One region of the Paraburkholderia unamae genome, then DNA from elsewhere that is predicted to be linked to it. Evidence: riboswitches for the same ligand, from Rfam matches in the RefSeq annotation. Region 1 holds a riboswitch; each other region holds the start of a gene.

Region 1 (7,290 bases):
ATTCGCGCGGTGCGGCGGCCCAAGCGCGAAGGCTAGAGCCGAGCGGGCGGGCCGTCGTGGCCCGTTCACCCGCTCGCAGGCCAGGCGTCAGAACGTATAGCTGAGCTTGCCGAACGCGGTGCGCCCGAGCGTGCTATAGCCGTACGCGGTCACATACTGCCGGTTGAACACGTTGGCGAGCGTGGCCGAGAGCGAGAGATGCGCGTTGACCTGGTACGACGCGCGCAGGCTGAGCGTCGTCCACGACGGCAGATAGATCGTGTTCTGCTGGTCGTCGAAGGTCGAGCCGTTGTACAGCAGCGAAAAGCCGGTGCTCAGCGCGTGCAGGTGGAACTCGTCCCACGTGTGGTCCACGCTCAGGCTCGCCGTTTGGCGCGGGCGGCGATTGAGCCAGGTCTGATCGCTCACGTCCTGCGGATTCAGGATGCCGACCGAGAGGCTCACCGGCGTGTACTGGCCGAGCGTGCCTTTGTACGAGAGGTCGATGCCCTGAATATGCGCGCGGCCCACGTTCACGGGCAGGAAGGTCTGCGAGTCGTAGGTGATGAGGTCGTGCACGCGCGTGTCGTACACGGCCGCCGTGAACGTGCCGTACGACGTGGCGGCGTCGAGCGCGGCTTCCACCGAGTCGCTGCGCTCGGGTTGCAGGTTCGGATTCGAGTAGCCGGGGTAATACAGGTCGTTGAACGTCGGCAGGCGGAACGCGTTGCCGTACGACACGCGCGCCGTGTAGACCGGCGTGATCGCCCATGCGAGCGCGACGTTGCCCGTGTTGACCGACTGCCCCTGCACGACCTCGTGGCGGCCCGCGAGAAACAGCGTGAGCGGCCCGAGCGTGGTCGACTGATGCAGCGAGACGGCGGAGTCGTTGCGCGCGGGCACGCCGTTCGGAATGTCCACGGGCAGGAACGCCAGTTCGCGCGTGTAGTCGTAGGCGAGCTTGGTCTCGCCGCTGAGCGGCTGGCCGAACAGCGTGTGCCCGGTTTCCTGGTGCGTGATCGACGTGGAGGTGGAAAAGCGCGTCGAGTCGATCTCGTCGGTGGGAATCGTCGGGTCGTTCGAATAGAGGAACTGACGATCGGTCGCGTAGCCCACGGACTGGTCGAACTGCGTGGTCGGCGTGATGTCGAGATGGAACGCCAGGCCCGTCGTGAGCTGGTTGTCGCGCTGCCGGTCGTTGCCGCCGAGGTTGTCGTAGGAGAGATCGGAGCGGTGGTACAGCGCGAAGGTCGAAATCGACCAGTTGTCGTGCGCGTAGCCGAGGCGCGCGTCCAGGTTCTGCGCGTGATACGGGTTGCGGCCGTTTTCGTGGCCGTAGGCCCACGGCTGTGTCGCGTCGATCCCGGCCGTGTTGTAGTCGTGGAGGCCTAGCGAGTAGGTAAGGCCGCTGAGCGCCGCAAGCGGGCCGGTGGAGGGGATCGTGCCGGAGGTGCGCAACTGCGTGTCGAAGGTCTTGTTCGAGCCGCCGCCGAACGACACCGTGGTCTGGTTCGGCTGATTCGACGCGTGGCGCGTGAAAAGCTGCACAACGCCGCCCACGGCGTCCGCGCCGAACGAGGCGGCGGCGGGGCCGGAGATCACTTCCACGCGGTCGAACGCGCTGGTCGGCAGGTCGGCCCACTCGGCCGTGCCCGTGGTGGAGGAGCCCACGCGGATGCCGTCGATGAACACCGCCACCTGGCTTGCCGACGAGCCGCGAATGCTCACGGCCGAGTAAGCGCCCGGGCCGCCGCTTTGCGAGACGCTCACGCCCGGCAGCGCGGTGAGCGCCTGCGCGATGCTCGGGTCGATGGGGGAGACGCGCTCCAGGTCTTCGCGCGTGAGGACCTGGGTGCTCGCGTAACGCTGGTCGAACGACTGCGGCAAATGCTGCGTGTCGCCCGTCACGAGAATGTTGGGCAGCGTGGCGTCGTCGTCGGGCTGCCGGGTTGGCGCGGACGATGCGCCGGCCGCATGCGCGGCTTGCCATGCGCAGGCCAGCACGGCGGACGTGAGAACGAGATGGCGGAACTTCATGAGGCGGTGGCTGGAAACAGCTCCTGAATACGGGCTGTCCGTGCAACGGGCGACCGCCCACCTGGATGGGCGGCGCTTGCGCATTGGGGCACCCCGCCCGCTGCGGCTGCTGGACTCGGCTGATGGCAGGTCTCCTGGCTTGCGGGTCGACGTCCGCTGCCGGCCTTCCCGGTTTCCCAGTGGCCTGCTCTGGCATGGACTCGCCGTTCACAGTTGCGGGGGCAGCCGCAGTCTCACACTGCGTTCCCTTTTGATCCCGTCGCCGGGAACCATCAGCGCGCAAGGGTAATGGCCGCGTATTCGGCGCGTCAACCATTCGTGCGCGGGGTGTGGCGAAAATGCCCGGTTTGGCCTGCGCCACGACTTCCGCTATGCTTTCAATTGCTTTTCGCGCGGCGGGCCTCGTCCCGGTCGCGGAAAGTGCAACACGAGCGGAACGCAGCAGGGAAGCCGGTGGGAATCCGGCACGGTCGCGCCACTGTGACTGGCACGCGGCAACGCGCCAGAAGTCAGACCTCGCTACGTTCTTTCCACGACGCAAACCAGGGCGCGTAACCCGAGGAGCCGTTCATGCACACCCCCATCTCACCGAGCGACCGGGCAGCCCGGCCGCGACCGCCTGGCGCCGCACGCGGCCAAAAACCGCACGCTGCGGGGCGCGGGTCCGCCCTGTCATAGCGAGCCGGATTACGACGTTTCAGACACCTCGCCGCGCAGAGCGAGGGCTGACAACGCTCGTCCGTACCCCTCCCCACAACGAAAAAGAGCGGACTCCGCCATGAATAAAACTCCCTTCACCGTCCTCGGCGGGACGGTACTGGCATTCGCAAGCACCGGCGCGTCGGCGCAGGAAATGACGCTGTATGGCGAGATCGACGCGAGCGTCGCCTACGTGAGCGACGTGGGCGGCCGCGCGCAATATCGCGCGGGCTCGGGCCTGATCGACGGCAGTTTCTGGGGCCTGCAAGGCAAGGAAGACCTGGGCGGCGGCAATGCCGCGGTCTTTCGCCTCGAACGCGGCTTCTCGGTCACGAGCGGCGAGTCCGTCGACGACCACCCGTTCTACGTGGGCCTCGCGTCGGAGCGCTTCGGCGCGCTCACGCTCGGCCGCCAGTACGACACGATGCACGACTATTTCGCGCCCTACGTGCTCACCGGCGGCACGGGCGGCACCACCTTCGCGCATCCGTTCGACAACGACAACGCCAACAACTCGTGGCTCGCCTCGAACGCCGTGAAGGTTGCGAGCGCAACCTATGGCGGCTTCAGCGCCGGGGCGATGTATGCGTTCTCGAACACGGCGGGGCGCTTTGCGCAAAACCGCGCCTACGGCTTCGGCGCCCATTTCGACGGCGGGCCGTTCAATGCGGGTGTGGCGTGGATGCATCTCGACGGGCGCGGCGAGTCGCCGCTGGGCGCGTACGACACGTCGGTGCTGCCGGGCGCGGGGCTCGTGCCGACCGAAGTCGCGGTGCAGCGCGAAGACATGATCGGCGCGGGCATGAGCTATGTGCTCGGCGATGTCACGCTGGGCGCGGCGTGGTCGCGCTCGATCCGCTCGGGCATGAGCGAGGCCGAAGGCGGTGGGCCGCTGCCATCCGGCGCGTTCAGCAACTACGAAGTCAACGCCGTGTGGCAGGCCACGCCCGCTCTTTCGCTGGCGGGCATGTACGCGTACACCGGGGCTTCCTCGGCCAATGCGGCGCACTGGCATCAAGGCGCGGTGCAGGCCGTCTATCAGCTTTCGAAGCGCACCGACGTGTATAGCGAGGCGGTGTATCAGCGCGCGTCGTCAGGGGCGCTCGCGATGATCAACACCTGCGACGCGTCGGGCGGGCGCAACCAGCTGCTCGTGGCGGCCGGTGTGCGGCACCACTTCTGATGCGGCGCGATCAGCCAACCTGCCGCGCCGGTCCGCCGCGCGAACCGCATGGGTGCATGACATGAGAACCGTGGACAACGAAGCCGTGACGCGGCTGCTGGGCGAACTCGAAGCCGGCAGCGACGACTGCTGGGATGTGTATGAGGAAGTGGGGCGCATCGTGGTGGCGCGGCTCGTCGAGAGCGACTGGCGCGCGCTTCAGGACATCGCGCAGGCATGGATGGCGAGCGCCGCCGAGCAGGGGCGGCTTGCCGACACGCCGCCCGCTTCGCGCGACTACGAGACGAACGAGGCGCGCGCGAACGAGGCCGACGCGGTGCTGTGCTCGGTGATCGTGAGCGCGGTGTTCGGCGCGCCGCCCGTGCGGCATTGAGGCGGCGCGCCATCCGGTCACTCGTCGCTCAAGGCATTACGATGCAGAGAGCTTGATGGCAACGCCGGTCGAGGAATACACGGGCGTCGCCTTGAAGCCGTCCACCGTGACCGTTGCGAACTTCACCGACGCGCCGCTGCCGTCGATCACGTCGATCGTGTCGCCGGCCTTCGGCGTGTAGCCGTTCACGAACTTCACGTGCAGCGTGCCGCCCGCCACCGTGAGCTGGCCGCCCACGCGCAGGCGTCCGCCGCCGTTGCCGTCGAGGTCGAGTTCGAGCGTCGTGTTGTCGAGCTGCGTGTATTTGCCCGTGACCGTCAACGGCGCGCTCGTCGCCACGCTCACGCTGCCGCCGCTGCCCACGTACACGTCACCCTTGCCGAAGGCCGTGGCCGATGCGGCCGCGAGCACGCCGCCGCCCACCTGCGAGCCGCCCGTATAGCTGTTGTTGCCCGCGAGCGTGAGCGTGCCGCTGCCTGCGAGCGTGAGCTTGCCCGAGCCGCCGATGTCGTTGCGCCAGGTGTCCGCGGCGTTGAAACCGCCCTGCGAGGCATCCATCGAAACGGCCACGTTGCCGTTGAATGCGCCATAGCCGTCGGCGGCGCCGAACATGTTCAGGCGGCCCCAGCCTTCGGCGTCGTCCATCACCGGGTAGCCCGAGGCGATTTCCGTGGTCTTGAGCACGACGCGGCGCTGGTCGGCGCTCAGGTACGGAAAGCGCGTTTCGAGCAGCACTTCCGCGCCCTTGGGCACCACGGGCGGCGCTTCGGTCGATTCGATCTGGCCGAAGCCGAAGGTCATGCGGCGCGCAAACGCCGACTTGTTGGTCGCGTAGTCGGCAAAGCGGTCCGTCGTCGCCGTGCCCGAATGCGCGTAGCTCGCGAAGCTCGTCGCGTCCGTGCTGGTGGCCTGCATGAGCGCGCTGTGCGCCTGCGCGTAGGCCGCGCTCTTGAGCGTGGCGTTCGCGGGGTCGTAGAGATTCGCGGCGGTGGCGGCGAGCGCGAACATGCGCCCGCCGATCACGTCGAGCGGCGAATGCATGCCCGCGAGAATGCGGTTCTCGCCGAGTTCGAGACCGCGGCTCGCCATTTCCTGATAACGCTCGGGCACGAGATACGCCATCGTCATCGCGTCGCGCATGGCTTCGGCCTCGTGGCCGCTGATAAAGCCGCCGTCCGTCGAAGGCGTCGTGCTAATGGCCGGTACGAGCGTGGGATCGACCACGACGCTCGTGCTCCAGCGGAACGGCCGCGCGTACTTGTAGAAGCGCTTGGCGGGCTCGGTGGAGGCGTTGTTGCCCATCGTGTTGAGCAGGTCGACCACCTTGCCGAAGGTCGCGTTGCTCGTGCTGCCCACGCCGATGTTGTTGCCCGAGTCGTTGTAGAGCACCGAAGTCGCGTTCGCGGGAATCGAGGTGATGCTCGTGGTTTGCTGCGCGGCGGCGCGCCAGGCGGCGGTGAGCGGGCCCATGCCGTCGGTCACGCTGTAGCCCTTGCCGCGGCGGTCGTCGTAGTAGGCCGCGTCGGCTTGCGCCTGGGTGCGCTGGGTCGTTGCGCTCACAACGTACTGGACGTTCGCGTTGAGCACCGTGCTGTTGAGGATCGTGCCGTTGGGCGTGCCGTCGGTTGGCACGCCGGTCCACGTCGATTGCACGACCGCGGGGAACGCACCGTTCGCGGGCGCGGACACGCCGGCGTCCACGAGCAGCGTGAGCGGCTGCCAGAGGTCGAGAAAGCGCGCCACCACGCGCACGCCGCCGTTGGTCGCGAGCGTGGCGTAACGGGCGTCGCCGCGCTGGTTGGTCGCGATGGTATCGACGAAAGCGGGCACGTCGGGAATCGGCGCATTGTCGGCGAAGCCGGGGTCGGCGGGCGGCGCCGGAATGGCGGCGCTGGCGGCGGGGTCGCCGTTGCCGCCTCCGCAGGCGGCCAGCGCGGCAATGCTGGAGAGCACTGCGAGGCGCAGCGGCAGCGGAATACGGGGGCGTGATGCGGACATGCTGGGGCTCCGTCGTCGTGGTGAATCGATTTCGATGGCGGCGGATTATGATTACGTTTGATTACTCCCTAATTACTGATTTATTACGCTACGGTTAAGCGGCGGCTGAATTGCCGTGGTTGCGCCTGCGCATGCCTTGCTTCGGGATGGCCGGATTTGTCACCCTCATGGCCGCTGCGCGCAATCATGCGGAGTCCGAACAGGTGTGCCGCAAGCGCGGGAAAGTACTCAGGTTCGCGGACTACGATCGCCCTGCCGATCGTAGTATTCTCTAGCGACGCGGACCCGCGGCACGTACGACGGGCTACAGGGAGGGTCACGCGATCCAGTACCCCGATAAAGAGGAGAGGTTGAATGAAGTTGTCGAAGCTCCTGCTTACCAGCGCGCTTGCCGCATCGGCGCTTGGATTCACCGCGGTCGCCGCGCATGCCGAAGATCTGCTGGATTCCGTCAAACAGGCCGGGGTGCTCAAGATCGGTCTGGAAGGCACCTATCCTCCATTCGATTCGCGTGACAGCAAGGGCGAACTCGTCGGCTTCGACGTCGATGTCGCGAAGGCCGTGGCGGCCAAGCTCGGTGTGAAGCCCGAGTTCATTCCCACCGAGTGGAGCGGCATTATCGCGGCGTTGCAGGCGGGCAAGTTCGACGTGATCGTCAACCAGGTGACCGTCACGCCGCAGCGCCAGCAGGCGCTCGACTTCAGCCAGCCGTATACGTACTCGGCGGCCCAGCTTATCCAGCGCGCCGACGACAAGCGCGAATTCAAGACGCTCGACGCATTCAAGGGCGACAAGAAGCTCGGCGTGACGCTCGGCACCAACTACGACCAGATGGCGCGCGCCGTGCCCGGCATCAACGTGCAGACCTATCCCGGCGCGCCCGAGAAACTGCGCGACCTGGCCGCGAAGCGCATCGACGCGACGATGGACGACCGCCTGATGCTGCCGTACATCATCAAGACCTCGAACCTGCCGCTGCGTCCGGGCGCCGTGTTGCCGGGCGCCGATCAGGAAATGGCCA
Region 2 (7,290 bases), on a different contig from region 1:
GCGAAGCTGTTCGAGCCGTTCCGCCGTTTCCATGCGGGTCAGCGGCCCGAGGTGAGCGGCGCGGGGCTCGGCATGGCCTTCGTGAAGACCGTCGTGACGCGCCACGGCGGCGAAGTCCATGTGGAGAGCGAGCCGGATAAGGGCACCAAACTGACGATGACGCTCCCCGCATTCGACGCGCCGGCTTGAGCCGCGCGCACGCGCATGACAAGAACGCCGCCGGCCGCGCGCCGGCGGCCCCGATGGAGTGTTCAGTGAAGACCCAGTTGTCGATGTGTCTGCTGCCGCTGCTCGGCGCTCTCGCCGGCTGCGCCGGTGTGACGACCGATGTCGAGGCCACCGGCGGCCTGCCTGCCATGGGCACGGCCGCCGCGAACTACCGCTTCGCCCCCACGCCCGCGCAGGCCGACGCGGGCGAGATCCTGCCGTACCAGGGCTTGCTGCGCGAGGGCCTCGCGCAGCGCGGCTTTGTCGCGGGCGCGCCCGAGGCGGCGCGCTATCTGGTTTCGGTGGCCTGGGCCACGCGCCCCGCCGACGTCAAAGTGGTGGCAGGCGAGTGCGCGGGCGGCTGCGTGCCGGCCGAAGGGCCGTCTTTTCCATGGTTTGGGCGGCCTTACGTCCATACGCTGACGCTGCGCTTCTTTACGCTGCCGGAAGGCGGCGAGGTGTACAAGGTGAGCGCGGTCAAACGCGACCGTAACGCCGACGCGCGCGAAGCGCTGCCGTACCTCATGGCGGGCGCGCTGGCGCGTCTGCCGTATGCGGGTGCGCCGCAATGGCGGGTCAAGCTCGGCAGCGCGGCCGACGCGGGCGCAGGCTCGGCGAGCGCCCAGCCGCATATGCCCGCGGTGCTCTCGGTTTCGCCGATCAATCAGCCGTAAATCAGCCGCGCATCCAGCCGCAAACCCGCCATAAGGCCGCCGCAAATCCAGCGCAACTTTCCCCAGGCAGGGGCGGCGGCGTGCGCGCTATGCTGACTCCACGATCCGCCGCAACGGTTGCGCGCGGACCTCACGGGAGTCGCTCATGTTCGATCACATTGGATTGCGCGTGCAGGATCTCGCACGCAGCGTGCGTTTTTACGAGGCGCTGCTCGCGCCGCTTGGCGTCGTGGTGTGCATGCGCGACGACACCTACGCGGGGCTCGGCCAGCCAGGCGAGCCGAAGCTGTGGTTGCACGCGCTTGCCGCGCAGGACGCGAGCGCGCCGCGCGGCGTGCATGTGGCGTTCCTGGCCCCGAGCCGCGCGGCCGTTGACGGCTTCTACGAGGCGGGCCTGCGCGCGGGCGCGAAGGACAATGGCGCGCCCGGCCTGCGGCTCGACTACAGCCCCGACTATTACGCAGCATTCCTGATCGATGCCGACGGCAACAACGTCGAGGCCGTGTGCTACACGCGCGAAGCGTGAGCCAGCGCGCGTCAGACGCCCGGCGGCACGTCAGGCCCGGGAGCCGGTGCGCAGTCCGGCTCCCCCTGCGGCCAGGCATTCTCGAACACGCATTCGCCCAGCGCCTTGCGCTTCGCCCAGTGCTCCATTTCCAGCATGGGCTGCGGATAAAACGCCTCGACCTGACCCACGCAGAGGATCGCCACGGGTTTCGCGCCCGGCGGCATGGCGAGCAGCGCGCGCACCTCGTCGACGTCGAAGATCGATACCCAGCCCATGCCGAGCCCTTCGGCGCGCGCGGCGAGCCACATGTTCTGGATCGCGCACGCCACGGAGGCGAGATCCATCTCCGGCAGCGTACGCCTGCCGAAAATATGCGTCTCGCGCCGGTCCATCAGCGCGAACACGAGCACCTCGGCGCACTCGCGCATGCCCTCCACCTTGAGTTTCATGAACTCGTCGCGGCGCTTGCCCAGCGCGTCGGCGGTGGCGATGCGTTCGCGCTCGACCGTTGCATGAAGTTGCTCGCGCAACGACGGATCGGTAATCCGCACGATCCGCCACGGCTGCATGAAACCCACGCTCGGCGCGTGGTGGGCGGCGTCGAGCAGGCGCGCGAGCGTGGCGGGGTCGATCGGGCCGGGCACGAAGTGCCGCATGTCGCGCCGCTCGTAAATCGCGCGGTACACCGCCGCGCGTTCGGCTTCGTCAAAGGGCTGTGCCATGAAAGAGTGCGGCCGTGAAAGCCGGGTTGGAGGGCCAGTAAGCGTGCATGTAGGTCGCCGCGATCGAGCCGTGGCGATAAAACGCCTCGCCCGGCGCGCCGGTTTGCGCGTGCCGCGCCGTGAGCGCGGGCGCAAGCGGCGTGCTCATGCGCGAGTAATGAAACGTATGGCCGCGCAGCGCGCCGTGCTCACCGTCGACCTGCTGCATGCCGAGCGCCGCGAAGCGCTTTTGCATGGCCGCCTCGCCGGGCAGCAGGCCGAGCATCGGCGTGCGCGTGCCCGCCACGTCGGTGAGCGCGTCGAGCAGATAAAGCATGCCGCCACATTCGGCGACGAGCGGCTTGCCCGCGGATACATGTGCGCGCAACGTATTCGCGCTTTGCGTATTGCGCACGAGCGTCGTGGCATGAAGCTCGGGGTAGCCGCCGGGCAGGAAGATCGCGTCGGCGTGGGCGGGAGCGGGCTCGTCGGCGAGCGGCGAGAAGTAGCTCACGCGCGCCCCCAGGACTTCGAGCAACGCGATATTCGCGGGATAGAGAAACGAGAACGCGGCGTCGCGCGCGATCGCGACATGGCGGCCTTCGAGCAGGCGCGGCATTGCTTCGTCATGCGAAGGATCGTCGAATGCCACCGCAGGCGGCAGACCGGCGAGGGCGGTTTGTGAGAGTGCGTCGGCGGCGCGTTCGATGCGCGCGTCGAGGTCGTCGATCTCGCTTGCCTGATGCAGGCCGAGATGGCGATCGGGCAGCGCCATCGTCGTCTCGCTTGCCACGTGCCCCAGCCAACGCAGGTCGGCGGGCAGTGCTTCCTGCAACATCTGCGCGTGGCGCGCCGAACCGACGTGGTTCGCCAGCACGCCGTGAAACGGCACCTCGGGCCGAAAGCGCGCGAGGCCGAACGCGATCGCGCCGAAGGTTTGCGCCATCGACTTCGCGCTGACGACGGCCGCCACCGGCACGCCAAACGTCGTTGCGAGATCGGCGCTGCTCGGCGTGCCGTCGAAGAGGCCCATCACGCCTTCGATGAGGATCAGGTCCGCTTCGCGCGCGGCCTGCGCGAGCAATGCCCGGCACGCGTGCTCGCCCACCATCCAGAGGTCGAGCGAGAGCACGGGCGCGCCGCTCGCGCGCGCGAGGATCATCGGGTCGAGAAAGTCCGGCCCGGTCTTGAACACGCGCACGCGCCGCCCCGCGCGCCGGTGCAGCCGCGCGAGTCCCGCCGTGAGCGTGGTCTTGCCCTGGCCCGAAGCGGGCGCGCTGATGAAAAGCGCGGGGCAGGCAAGCGTTGCGCACATGCCGTTAGAACTCCACGCCCTTTTGCGCCTTCACGCCTTGCTCGCGGTACGGGTGCTTCACGAGGCGCATTTCGGTGACGAGGTCGGCGGCTTCGATGAGCGCGTCGGGCGCATGGCGTCCCGTGACGACCACATGCACGTGCGGCGCGCGCGAGTCGATCACGCCGAGCACTTCGTCGAGCGGCAGATATTCGTATTTGAGCACCGTGTTGAGTTCGTCGAGGATCACCATCGTGTAGTCGCCGCTCTCGATCATGCGCTTCGCTTCGTCCCAGCCCTTGCGCGCGGTGGCGATGTCGGCGTCGCGATTCTGCGTGTTCCAGGTGTAGCCATCGCCCATCGTCACGAAATCGCAGTGCGCGACGCTGCCGAGAAAGTCGCGCTCGGCCGTGTGCAGCGCCCCCTTGATGAACTGCACCACGCCGAGCTTCATGCCGTGGCCGAGCATGCGCACGGCCATGCCGAACGCCGCCGTGCTCTTGCCCTTGCCGTTGCCGGTGTTGACGATCAGCAGGCCTTTTTCGAGCGTCGCGGCGGCCTGTTTTTTCTCGTGGCCCTCGCGGCGGCGTTGCGTCATGCGTTGGTGCGATTCGGAATCGGTTTTCATCGTCGGGTGTCGGGAATCGGGTTTCGTGATGAGGTTGAGGCTGAATTTTCAGGGCGATTTCGCCGTGTCTTGTGCCGGGCGCGTGGTCTCGACCGCAATCGCGACCGCGACTGTCACGCCTTCGAGCGCGAGCTTGCCGCGCACGAGCGGACCGCCGCTCGCCGCGAGCCGGGCGCAGGGTTCGCATACGCCTTGCACGCCGAATTGCGCTTGCGCCGCGGCGGAAGGTGGCGCAAGCGTCGGCGTCGCCGCGATCTGCTCGCGCGTGTTCGTGCGCAGCGGCAGCGCATGGGCCGCGCAGAACGCGCGCAACGCGGGTTCGTCGGCCTTCGCGTCGAGCGTGGCCACGGCCGTTACGCGTTCGAGCGGCCACGCGCCGAGTGCGGCGCACACGGCCGCTTCAACTTGCGCGAGCGTCACGCCGCGCTTGCAGCCGATGCCCAGCACGAGCGGCGGCGCGCTTTGCGCGGTCTCGAATGAAGGGCGAATGTGGGCAAGATTCACGGCGGGCGCGTCGATCCTGGGCGTGACCGGAGAGGTAAAACCATCGTGGCCCGGCGTTGGCCGGATGCGCGCTACGATAGCACACGCCTTTGCGGCTTCCCACGCCTTCCTTGACGCGCAAGCAAGCCACGCCTACACTCGCACGCACTCTGGTGCTCGCGCGCGCGATTCATTCTGCGTGCGCAGTTAAACGGGAATCAGGGAGCCATCCCGCCTGGGGCATGGCCAACCTGAACTGCACCCGCAACGGTACAACGAGCGCGGCGTTCGCACGAACGCTGCAAGCCGCTTCCATGCTTCAAGCAGTCCACGCCACTGTGCGAGCCGGCCGCAAGGCCGCCCGCGCGGGAAGGCGAAGCGGCGTTTCGTCAGTCCGGATACCGGCCAGATACGTGGGATTCGCGGTGCGGGGATGCGGTGCCGGGTCCGTGATTTTCATGCGTCAGCCGGGCGTGGCCCGTGGCGCGTCTCTGGTCGTTCGTCCCCGGCAGGTTGAATCGTTGCGCTACTTTGCGTCAGGGCGCAGCAACGCACGCGTGTGCTCGCGCGCACGACACCCGCACGAACGGCCAGCGCGACGCACCGCGCCCATCACCCGGCATGGCGCCAAAAGGAGCACCTCATGCAAATGCGCAAGATTCCGGTCACGATCGTGACGGGCTTTCTCGGCAGCGGCAAAACCACGCTGCTGCGCCACATTCTCCAGCACGCGGGCGGCCTGCGCGTCGCGGTCATCGTCAACGAATTCGGCGAACTCGGTATCGACGGCGAGATCCTGCGCGGCTGCGGCATTGGCTGCGACGAGAACGGCAACGAAACGGAAGGCCAGCTCTACGAACTCGCGAACGGTTGCCTGTGCTGCACCGTGCAGGAAGAGTTCTTCCCGGTGATGGAAAAACTGCTCGAGCGCCGCGGCGAGATCGATCACGTGCTGATCGAAACCTCGGGTCTCGCGCTGCCCAAGCCGCTCGTGCAGGCGTTCAACTGGCCGTCGATCCGCAACGCGTTCACCGTCGATGCGGTCGTGACCGTGGTGGACGGCCCCGCCGCCGCGAGCGGCCAGTTCGCCGAAAACCCGCAGGCCGTGGACGCGCAACGCCGCGCCGATCCGAATCTCGATCATGAGTCGCCGCTGCACGAGCTGTTCGAAGACCAGCTTTCGGCCGCCGATCTCGTCATCCTCAACAAGACCGACCTGCTGGACGAAGCGGGCCAGGACGCGCTCATCGCAGAGCTGCGCGAAGAACTGCCGCAGCAGGTGAAGATCGTGCGCGCGCAGCACGGCAAGCTCGACCTGCATACGCTGCTCGGGCTCGAAGCGGCTTCGGAGGAGAGCATTCATCTGCGCCACGACCATCACGGTTCCGCCGACGATCCCGATCATCACCATGACGAGTTCGATTCGGTGGTGGTGTCGGGCGCGGCGCTTTCGCGCGAGACCGTGATCGAGGCGCTGCAACAACTCGTCGACGCGCACACGATCTATCGCGTGAAGGGTTTCGCGGCGTTGCCGGGCGCGCCGATGCGTCTCGTGATTCAAGGCGTGGGCCGCCGTTTCGACAGCTATTTCGATCGCCGCTGGAACGCGCAGGAAAGCGCAGCGCAGCCGCTCGCGAGCCGCTTCGTGCTGATTGGCGAAGACCTCGACGGCGTGGCGCTGCAAGCCGCATTCGACGCGGCATTGGCGAGCGTGCAGACCGCCGGCGCGAAGTGAAACGCTGAGCAAGACAAGGCCGCAACATGCATCTGCTGCGCACCACGCCGGGTGGTTTCGTCGACGACACCCAGGGCGTTATCCGCATCGACCAGCAGCCCGCCGAGATCGTCGTGCTGAGTTCGGCGGACACGACGCTCGCCTTGCTCGCGAGCGTCGTGCCGCGCCTGCCCGAAGGCTTCCCGAGCGTGCGGCTCGCGAACGTCACGTATCTGCGCCAGCCCGCGTCGGTGGACTTCTACGTCGACGACGTGTTGCAGCACGCGCGCGTGGTGGTGGTCGATCATCTGGGCGGCGAGACCTACTGGCCTTATGGCATCGAGCAGGTGGTGTCGCTTGCGCAGCGTCGTGGGCAACTGCTCGCCATGTTTTCCGGCGACTTGCAGGAAGATCCCAACCTCATCGCCAAGAGCCGTGCAGAGCCGGAGTTTTGCCGTCTGTTGTGGCGCTACCTGCGCGAAGGCGGCGCGGCGAACGCCGAATCGTTTTTGCGCGCGCTCGCGTGGCGCACGTTCGGGTGGGGCAGCGAGCCCGCGCCGCCTGTCGTGCTGCCGGCCGCCGCGCTCTACTGCCCGCAGCGCGACGTCGCGACCATCGACGAATGGCGCGCGCGCTGGCAACCCGGCGCGCCCGTGGTCGCGCTGCTGTTTTACAAGGCGCATTTGCAGGCCGCGAACACGGCCGCGTTCGACGCGCTCATCGACGCGCTGCTCGCGCGCGGCATGAACCCGCTGCCGCTTGCGATCACCTCGCTCAAGGACGCCTTGAGCCGCGACGTGCTCGATCAACTCGCGGCCGAGCACGACGTTGCGCTCGTGCTCAACACCACGGCGTTTGCCGCTTCGTCGCTGGACGACCCCGAGCCGCTCGCGCTCGCGGGCGACGCGCCCGTGCTCCAGGTGATCCTGAGCGGCGGCAATCGCGAAGACTGGGTGAACGACAATCACGGGCTGAATTCGCGCGACATCGCCATGCATATCGCGCTGCCCGAGGTGGACGGCCGCGTGATCACGCGCGCGATCAGCTTCAAGGGGCTCGCGTATCACTGCAAGCACACGCA
Region 3 (7,290 bases), on a different contig from region 1:
CGCTGCTGCTGATGGGCTACAACTTCGTCACGCAGTTGTTCCCCGCGTTGGTGTGCAGCCTCTCGCCGCGCAATCGCGTGACGAAGCAAGGCGCGTTCTGCGGCATCCTGGCGGGCGTGCTCGTGGTCATCGTCACGACGCTCACGCACCTGAGCGTGGCGCAACTGATTCCGTTCGCGCCGGATGCGATCAAGGACGTCAACATCGGCTTCCTCGCGCTGTTCGTGAACGTGATCGTGCTCGCCGTGGTGAGCATGGTGACGCAACCGCGCACGCATGTGGATCACGAGCATGCGCGGGCGCATTGATTGACATGACGTTTCAGGGAAACAGCCCGATCAGTCGGTACTGATCGGGCTGTTTTTTTATGCGGCCTTGCGCGCATCGGCAATACGCTGCGGCGCCTCGGGCCGCGCATACAGATGCTCCAGATACGCCTGCAAGCGCGGAAAGCCTTCGAGCAACTGCACTTCGTTGGCCCAGTCCATCAGGTACACCGTCACGCAGTCCGCAACCGAGAGCCGGTTGCCGACGATGAACTCGCGCCCTTCGAGATGCTTGTCGAGCACCGCCGCCATGGTCTTGAAGTCCTCGCGCGCCAGCTCGATATCGGCCGGAAGTCGCTTGTCCGGCGGATAAAGAAACGAGTGCCGCGTGATTCTCCAGAGCGGCTGCTCAAGCTCGGTGACGGCGAACAGCGTCCAGCGATAGGCCTGCGCCCGTTCGTCGAGATTCGTGGGCAAGAGTCCCTTCTCCGGATACTTGTCCGCGAGATACAGCACGATCGCCGCCGACTCGGGAATCACACGGTCGCCGTCGATCAGCACGGGCACCTTGCCGGCCGGATTGACGCGCAGGTATTCGGGCCGCCGGTGCTCGCCTTCGAGCAGATTGACCGAGACGAATTCGAAGTCGGCGTCGACTTCCTTCAGGCCCCACAGCGCGCGCTGCGAGCGCGTGCCGGCAAATCCGTAAAGTCTCATGGCAAGCCTCCGTTCAGGCGCCGGGAATCGGTAGAACCGGCATCACTTCGACGGAATCGCCGGGGAAAATCGAGAAATGCGGGTGACCTTCGAACAGCTTCGCGGCCTCTTCATGCGACGCCGCACGCACGACCGTGAAGCCCGATAGCGCGTTGGACGTATCCACGACGCCCTTTTCGCCGATGGATTTCGTCTTGCCGACCGGCCCGCCAAAATCGGCGATCGACGCCTTGTGCTTTTCGACCCACGCATGCCATGCCGCAATGCCCTCTTTTTCCCGCGCGTGCCGCTCTGCTTCGGGAAGCGCCGACCACGCCTTCATGCGTGGGTTGTCCCTGGTGCCGAGAAATATCGCGAGAAACAGCTTCTGATCGCTCATGTGTCCTCCGTCTGCTGATCTGGGTGCCGGCGCGATGGCGGGTGTGAAACCAGGGCAACGTCGGGTCGCCCCTCCGGCCTTGACAGAATAGGTTGATATCAACACAATTGCAACATGGCCAGCGCAAAGAAACTCCCCTTCGAAACCACGCTATTGGTGCGCGATTGCTGCCTGTGCTTGCATATGCAGCGGGCGGCGCGCAACCTTGCGCGCATTTTCGACGAGGTTTTGCGCCCGCTCGACCTCACGAACGGGCAGTTCTCGCTGCTGATGTCGCTGAACCGGCCGCATCCACCGGCCATGAAAGACGTGGCGTCGCTGCTGGCCATGGACCGCACCACGCTCACCGCCGCGCTCAAGCCGCTGGAGCGGCGCGGCCTGGTGGTGATCGAGCAGGACCCGGAGGACAAGCGCAGCCGCCTCCTGAGCCTCACGCCCGAGGGGCATCAACTGCTCAACGAGGCGTTTCCTTTGTGGCAGCAAACGCACGAGGCAATCGAACAACCGTTTGCCGAAGGCGAGGTCGACAAGCTGCGCGCGCACTTGCGCGCGCTTTCCTGAAACCTAGCGCTTCGACGCCCCATACAGTGTCGAATCGGCGAACCCTTCGGCCGCAAGCACGCGCCCGACGAGAATGAGCGCCGTGCGTTCGATATCGGTGGCCTGCACTTTTTGCGCGATGTCCGCGAGCGTGCCGGTCACGCGTTCCTCGTCGGGCCAGCTCGCGCGATAGATCACCGCAACCGGGCAATCTTCGCCATAGTGCGGCAGCAATTCCTCGACAATGCGCGCGATGTGGCGCACGCCAAGGTGAATGGCGAGCGTCGCCTTGTGGCGCGCGAGATCGCCAAGCTGCTCGCCTTCGGGCATCGACGTTTTCGTGGCGTAGCGCGTGAGAATCAGCGTCTGCGAGATGCCGGGCAACGTGAGTTCGCTGCCGAGCGCGGCGGCGCAAGCGGCGGTCGCGGTCACGCCGGGCACGACTTCATAAGGAATGCTGAGCATGCGCAAGCGCCGGATCTGCTCGCCGATCGCGCCATAGAGCGAGGGGTCGCCCGAATGCACGCGTGCGACGTCCAGCCCCTGTGCATGCGCGTCTTCGAGCAAGGCGACGATCTCGTCGAGCGTGAGCGGCGCGGTGTCCACCACCTTGTGCGCGCGGTGGCCTTCGAGCACGGCGGGCGGCACGAGCGACCCCGCATAGAGGATGACCGGGCAACTGCGCACGAGGCGCTGGCCCTTCACGGTGATCAGCTCGGGGTCGCCCGGACCCGCGCCGATGAAGAAAACTGTCATGCGTTGAAACTCCGCTGAGTGTAGTGCGCGAGCGCCTCGAGCGCGGCTTGCGCCGAGGCGAATTCGCGTTGCGCGTCCGGCAATGTCGGCCGCCGCATCATCACCACGGGCAGACCCATTTCGCGCGCGACCGCGAGCTTCGCTTCCGTGGCCGCCCCACCGCTGTTCTTGCTGACCACGACGTCGATGCGCGCCCCGGTGAAAAGCGTGCGCTCGCCTTCGGGCGTAAACGGCCCGCGTGCATCGATCACGCGTGCGCGGGCGTGGCCGGGGTGGGCGTCGAGGCAACGGATCGTCCAGTGCTGCGACTCGGGCACCTCGTCCAGATGCGCGAGCGGCTCGCGACCGAGCGTGAAAAGCGGCCGCGCGAACGGCGCGAGCGCTTCGGTCACGCCCGCCCAGCCGCTCACCATGCGCCAGTTGTCGCCGGCCTGCGGTTGCCAGGGCGCGCGGCGCAACGCCCAGTACGGCACGTTTGCCGCTTCGCAGGCGCGCGACGCGTTGGCGCTGATTTGCGCGGCATACGGATGCGTGGCGTCGAAAACGAGCGCGATGTGCTCGTCCGCGAGAAAGCGCGTGAGCCCTTCCGCGCCGCCGAAACCGCCCACGCGCACCGTGCAGGCGAGGTCGGCGGGCACGCGGCCGAGGCCCGCGAGCGAGTAGACATGCGCAGGGCCGAGCGTGCGCGCGATCGTCAGCGCGTCGCCAGTGCCGCCCAGCAGCAGGATGCGCGCCGTCATGGCTTGACGGCCTCGTAGAGCGTGACGGGCAGCGCCTGGCGCCACGTGTCGAAGCCCCCCAGCGGCTGCGCTTCGCCGATACCGATGCGCGTGAGCGTGCCGCCATGCTGCGCACGCCACGCCACGAGCGCCGCTTCGCTTTGCAGCGTCACCGCGTTCGCGACGAGCCGGCCGCCCGGCGCGAGCGCCGCCCAGCACGCGTCGAGCACGCCCGGCGCGGTCACGCCGCCGCCGATGAACACGGCGTCGGGCGTGGCGAGGCCCGCGAGCGCATCGGGCGCGCGGCCCGCCACGAGTTGCAGGCCCGGCACGCCGAGCGCCGCGCGATTGTGCTCGATGAAACGCTGGCGCTGCGCATGCGCCTCGATCGCGATCGCGCGGCAGGCCGCATGCGAACGCATCCACTCGATGCCGATCGAGCCGCTGCCCGCGCCCACGTCCCACAGCAGCGCGCCGGGCGTAGGTGCGAGGCGCGCGAGCGTGAGCGCGCGCACGTCGCGCTTCGTGAGCTGGCCGTCATGGCGGTAGGCGTCGTCGGGCAGACCTGGCGTGAGCGTCCAGCCGTGCGTGTGCGCCGGGGCTTCGCTCGTACATTCGAACGCGACCAGATTGAGCGCGGCGGCTTCTTCGACGTGCCACGCGTCGGCGCGGCCGTCGATGCGGCGCTCGCACGCGCCGCCCAGATGCTCGAACACGGCGAGGCGCGTCGCGCCAAAGCCCGCCTCGCTCAGCAACGCGGCGAGCGCCGCAGGCGTGCGCCCGTCCGAGCTCAAGGCGAGCACGCGCGAGCGGGTGTACAGATGGCGGCGCAGCGCGTCGAGCGGACGGCCGACGAGCGAGACCGTCGCCGTGTCCTGCAACGCCCAGCCAAGGCGCGCCGCCGCAAGCGAAAGCGACGAAGGCGCGGGCAGCACGCGCATTTCACCGGGCGTCACGTGGCGCGCGAGCGTCGCGCCCACGCCGAACAGCATGGGGTCGCCGCTCGCGAGCACGCACACGGGCAGATTCGATTCGCGATGCGCGAGCAGCGCCTCGACGCTGAACGGCTGCGGCCACGGTTCGCGCCGCGCGCGCACGCGCGACGGCAGCATCGCGAGATGACGCGCGCCGCCCGTCACCACGGCCGCGTCGAAAAGCGCGCGCCGGGCGTCGCGCACGAGCCCCGCGTAACCCTCGTCGCCGATTCCCACCACCGTCAGCCATGCCTGCCTGCCCTGCATTCGTTCTCCGTCGTTGCTCATCGCTCTGCGACATCTCGCGCGCACGCCCCTTTGCCGGGCGGAGCGCGCCTGAAAACGGGCATAATACCGTGTCCGCCGGCGCCGTTAAGGCAACTTTGCGTGAGACCGGAGCCAAGCGCCGAAGCGCTGACTCCGGGCCGCAAAAAAAGGGAACACAGCACGCTGTGGCCGCCCCCGCGACTGTAAGCAGCGAGACCGCATCCACCCGCGCCACTGGTTTTACCGGGAAGGCCGATGCGGCCCACGACCTGCGAGCCAGGAGACCTGCCGGCCGAACTGTTCGCACGAACCCATATCGGGCGGGGTGTACCGATATAGCGGCCGTTTTCCCGCTTGCCACGCGGGTTGCGCGCCGCACGTGCCATGCTTACCCGATATTCCCTTGACACACGAATCAACGCCCGACTCGCCCCTTGCCATGCTGGCCGCGCTCCGCCCATCGGCGTGCCCGGGGCTCGTGCGCGTGGTCGCGGCGCGTGACGGCGGTCTGTGCCGCATCCGTCTGGCCGGCGGCGTGCTGCACGCTGCCCAGGCGCGCGCGCTGGCCGACGCCGCGCTGGCGCACGCGAGCGGCGTGCTCGAACTGACGAACCGCGCCAACATGCAGATTCGCGGCGTGCGCGCGGGCGAAGAAGCGGCGTTGAGCGCCGCGCTGATCGGCGCGGGTCTGGGCCCGGCCGGCGTGGACGCGACGAGCGCGATCGAACGCGCCTGTGCCGCCGACGAATTGCGCAACGTGATGCTGAGCCCGTTGGCGGGCCTCGACCCCGCCGCCTGCGACACGACAACGCTCGCCGCCGCGCTCATCGACATGATGCAACGCGAGGCGCGTTTTGCTGCGCTTTCGCCGAAGTTCGCGCTGCTGATCGACGGCGGCGAGCGCATGGCGATGCGGGAGCATCCGCACGACATCTGGCTCGCCGCGCAACGGCATGGCGCGACGCTGCGATTCGCGGCGGGCCTGGCCGGCTGCCCCACCGAAGCGCCGATTGGCGTGCTCGCCGCCGACGATGTGTGCGGCTCGATACGCGCGTTGCTGCATGCGTTCCTCGATCTCGCCGGCGCGGACATCACGCGCATGCGCGGCGTGCTGGTCGCGCACGGACTCGAAGCGCTGCTGCACCGCGCACAGCAGCACGGCAAATTCTCGCTGATGCGCGACGACGCCGCGCTGCGAACCTGGCGGCGCGACGCGAGCGACGCCGACCTACGCCTCGGCGCGCACGCGCTGCACGCCGACGGCAGCGGCTACGTGGGTGCGCAGCCCGCGCTCGGCCGCCTCGACGCCGCGACCCTGCACGCGCTCGCCGCCCTCGCTGAAGCAGCGGGCGACGCGACGCTGCGCATCACGCCGTGGCAAAGCCTGCTGCTGCCCAACGTGGCGGCGCGCGCAATGCCCGCCGTGCTCGAACACCTGCGCGTGCTCGGCCTCATTGGCACGCGCGCCGCGCCGCTGGCGCGCCTCATCGCGTGCACGGGCTCGACGGGCTGCGCGAAAAGCCGCGCGGACACGAAGGCCGACGCGCAGCGTCTCGCGGCCCTCCTGCCCGCCGACGCCGAAGCCCACCTGAGCGGTTGCGAGCGCTCCTGCGCGGCCGCGCATCGCGCGCCGTTCACGCTGCTCGCGCAGGCGCCCGAGCACTACGACCTCTACCGGCGCGACGACGCTGCACCCGGCTTCGGCCAACTCGTCGCGCCCAACCTGACCATCGAAGCCGCCGCGCAGGCCATTGCGCGGCGGCCCCGGAGCACCCCCGATGTCTGATTACATCCGCGACGGCCAGGCGATCTATCGCGAGTCGTTCGCGACGATACGCGCCGAAGCCGACCTCTCGCACATTCCCGCCGACCTCGAAAAACTCGCCGTGCGCGTGATCCACGCGTGCGGCATGGTGGACGTCGCCGCCGATCTCGCGTTTTCCGCCGGAGCGGGCGCGGCGGGCCGCCAAGCCCTCGCGCAAGGCGCGCCGATTCTCTGCGACGCGAAAATGGTCGCCTTCGGTGTCACGCGCGCGCGTTTGCCCGCGAACAACGCGGTGATCTGCACGCTCGACGACCCTGCCGTGCCCGAACTCGCGCGCGAGATCGGCAACACGCGCTCGGCCGCCGCGCTCGAACTATGGCGGCCGCATCTCGCGGGCAGCGTGGTTGCGATCGGCAACGCGCCCACCGCGCTCTTTTATCTGCTCGACATGATCGCGGCCGGCGCGCCGCGCCCCGCGCTCATTCTCGGCTTTCCCGTGGGCTTCGTGGGCGCGGCCGAGTCCAAGGCACAGCTTGCGGCCGAGCGCCACGGCGTGCCGTTCGTGGTCGTGCACGGCCGCCGCGGCGGCAGCGCGATGGCCGCCGCCGCCGTCAACGCACTCGCTTCGGAGACCGAATAAATGACCCGTAAAGGACGTCTGCATGGCATCGGCGTCGGCCCCGGCGACCCCGAGCTGCTCACGCTCAAGGCGCTGCGCCTGCTAAAGGCCGCGCCCGTGGTCGCATATTTCGTGGCCAAAGGCAAGAAGGGCAACGCGTTCGGCATCGTCGAAGATCATCTCGACATGGAGCAGGAACGCCTGCCGCTCGTCTACCCGGTGACGACCGAAGCACTCGAACCGCCGCTTTCCTATGAAGCGATCATCGCCGAGTTCTATGACGGCGCG

Evidence for each region. Region 1 has a riboswitch for cobalamin ahead of C7402_RS29690 (porin). Riboswitches for the same ligand answer to the same signal wherever they lie in the genome.
Region 2: it holds a riboswitch for cobalamin, as region 1 does, so the genes downstream of both, cobW (cobalamin biosynthesis protein CobW) here and C7402_RS29690 (porin) in region 1, are expected to answer to the same signal.
Region 3: it holds a riboswitch for cobalamin, as region 1 does, so the genes downstream of both, cobG (precorrin-3B synthase) here and C7402_RS29690 (porin) in region 1, are expected to answer to the same signal.

Annotation. Positions count from the first base shown of each region.
Region 1 is NZ_QEOB01000016.1:32,260-39,549, reverse strand. It holds gene C7402_RS29700 (Vgb family protein) at 1-36, shown strand, start outside; gene C7402_RS29695 (TonB-dependent receptor domain-containing protein) at 88-2,016, opposite strand; cobalamin riboswitch at 2,124-2,305, opposite strand; adenosylcobalamin (AdoCbl) riboswitch at 2,451-2,543, shown strand; gene C7402_RS29690 (porin) at 2,795-3,898, shown strand; gene C7402_RS29685 (hypothetical protein) at 3,960-4,271, shown strand; gene C7402_RS29680 (acid phosphatase) at 4,308-6,269, opposite strand; gene C7402_RS29675 (transporter substrate-binding domain-containing protein) at 6,624-7,290, shown strand, end outside.
Region 2 is NZ_QEOB01000005.1:113,711-121,000, forward strand. It holds gene C7402_RS12205 (CHASE2 domain-containing protein) at 1-189, shown strand, start outside; gene C7402_RS12210 (DUF4136 domain-containing protein) at 255-881, shown strand; gene C7402_RS12215 (VOC family protein) at 1,027-1,407, shown strand; gene bluB (5,6-dimethylbenzimidazole synthase) at 1,419-2,111, opposite strand; gene C7402_RS12225 (cobyrinic acid a,c-diamide synthase CobB) at 2,095-3,405, opposite strand; gene cobO (cob(I)yrinic acid a,c-diamide adenosyltransferase) at 3,410-4,012, opposite strand; gene C7402_RS12235 (cobalamin biosynthesis protein) at 4,061-4,516, opposite strand; cobalamin riboswitch at 4,650-4,918, shown strand; gene cobW (cobalamin biosynthesis protein CobW) at 5,139-6,230, shown strand; gene cobN (cobaltochelatase subunit CobN) at 6,257-7,290, shown strand, end outside.
Region 3 is NZ_QEOB01000005.1:130,370-137,659, reverse strand. It holds gene C7402_RS12320 (sodium:solute symporter family protein) at 1-308, shown strand, start outside; gene C7402_RS12315 (glutathione S-transferase family protein) at 366-983, opposite strand; gene C7402_RS12310 (YciI family protein) at 997-1,362, opposite strand; gene C7402_RS12305 (MarR family winged helix-turn-helix transcriptional regulator) at 1,477-1,923, shown strand; gene cobM (precorrin-4 C(11)-methyltransferase) at 1,927-2,658, opposite strand; gene C7402_RS12295 (cobalt-precorrin-6A reductase) at 2,655-3,398, opposite strand; gene cbiE (precorrin-6y C5,15-methyltransferase (decarboxylating) subunit CbiE) at 3,395-4,618, opposite strand; cobalamin riboswitch at 4,729-4,925, shown strand; gene cobG (precorrin-3B synthase) at 5,058-6,404, shown strand; gene C7402_RS12280 (precorrin-8X methylmutase) at 6,397-7,023, shown strand; gene C7402_RS12275 (precorrin-2 C(20)-methyltransferase) at 7,024-7,290, shown strand, end outside.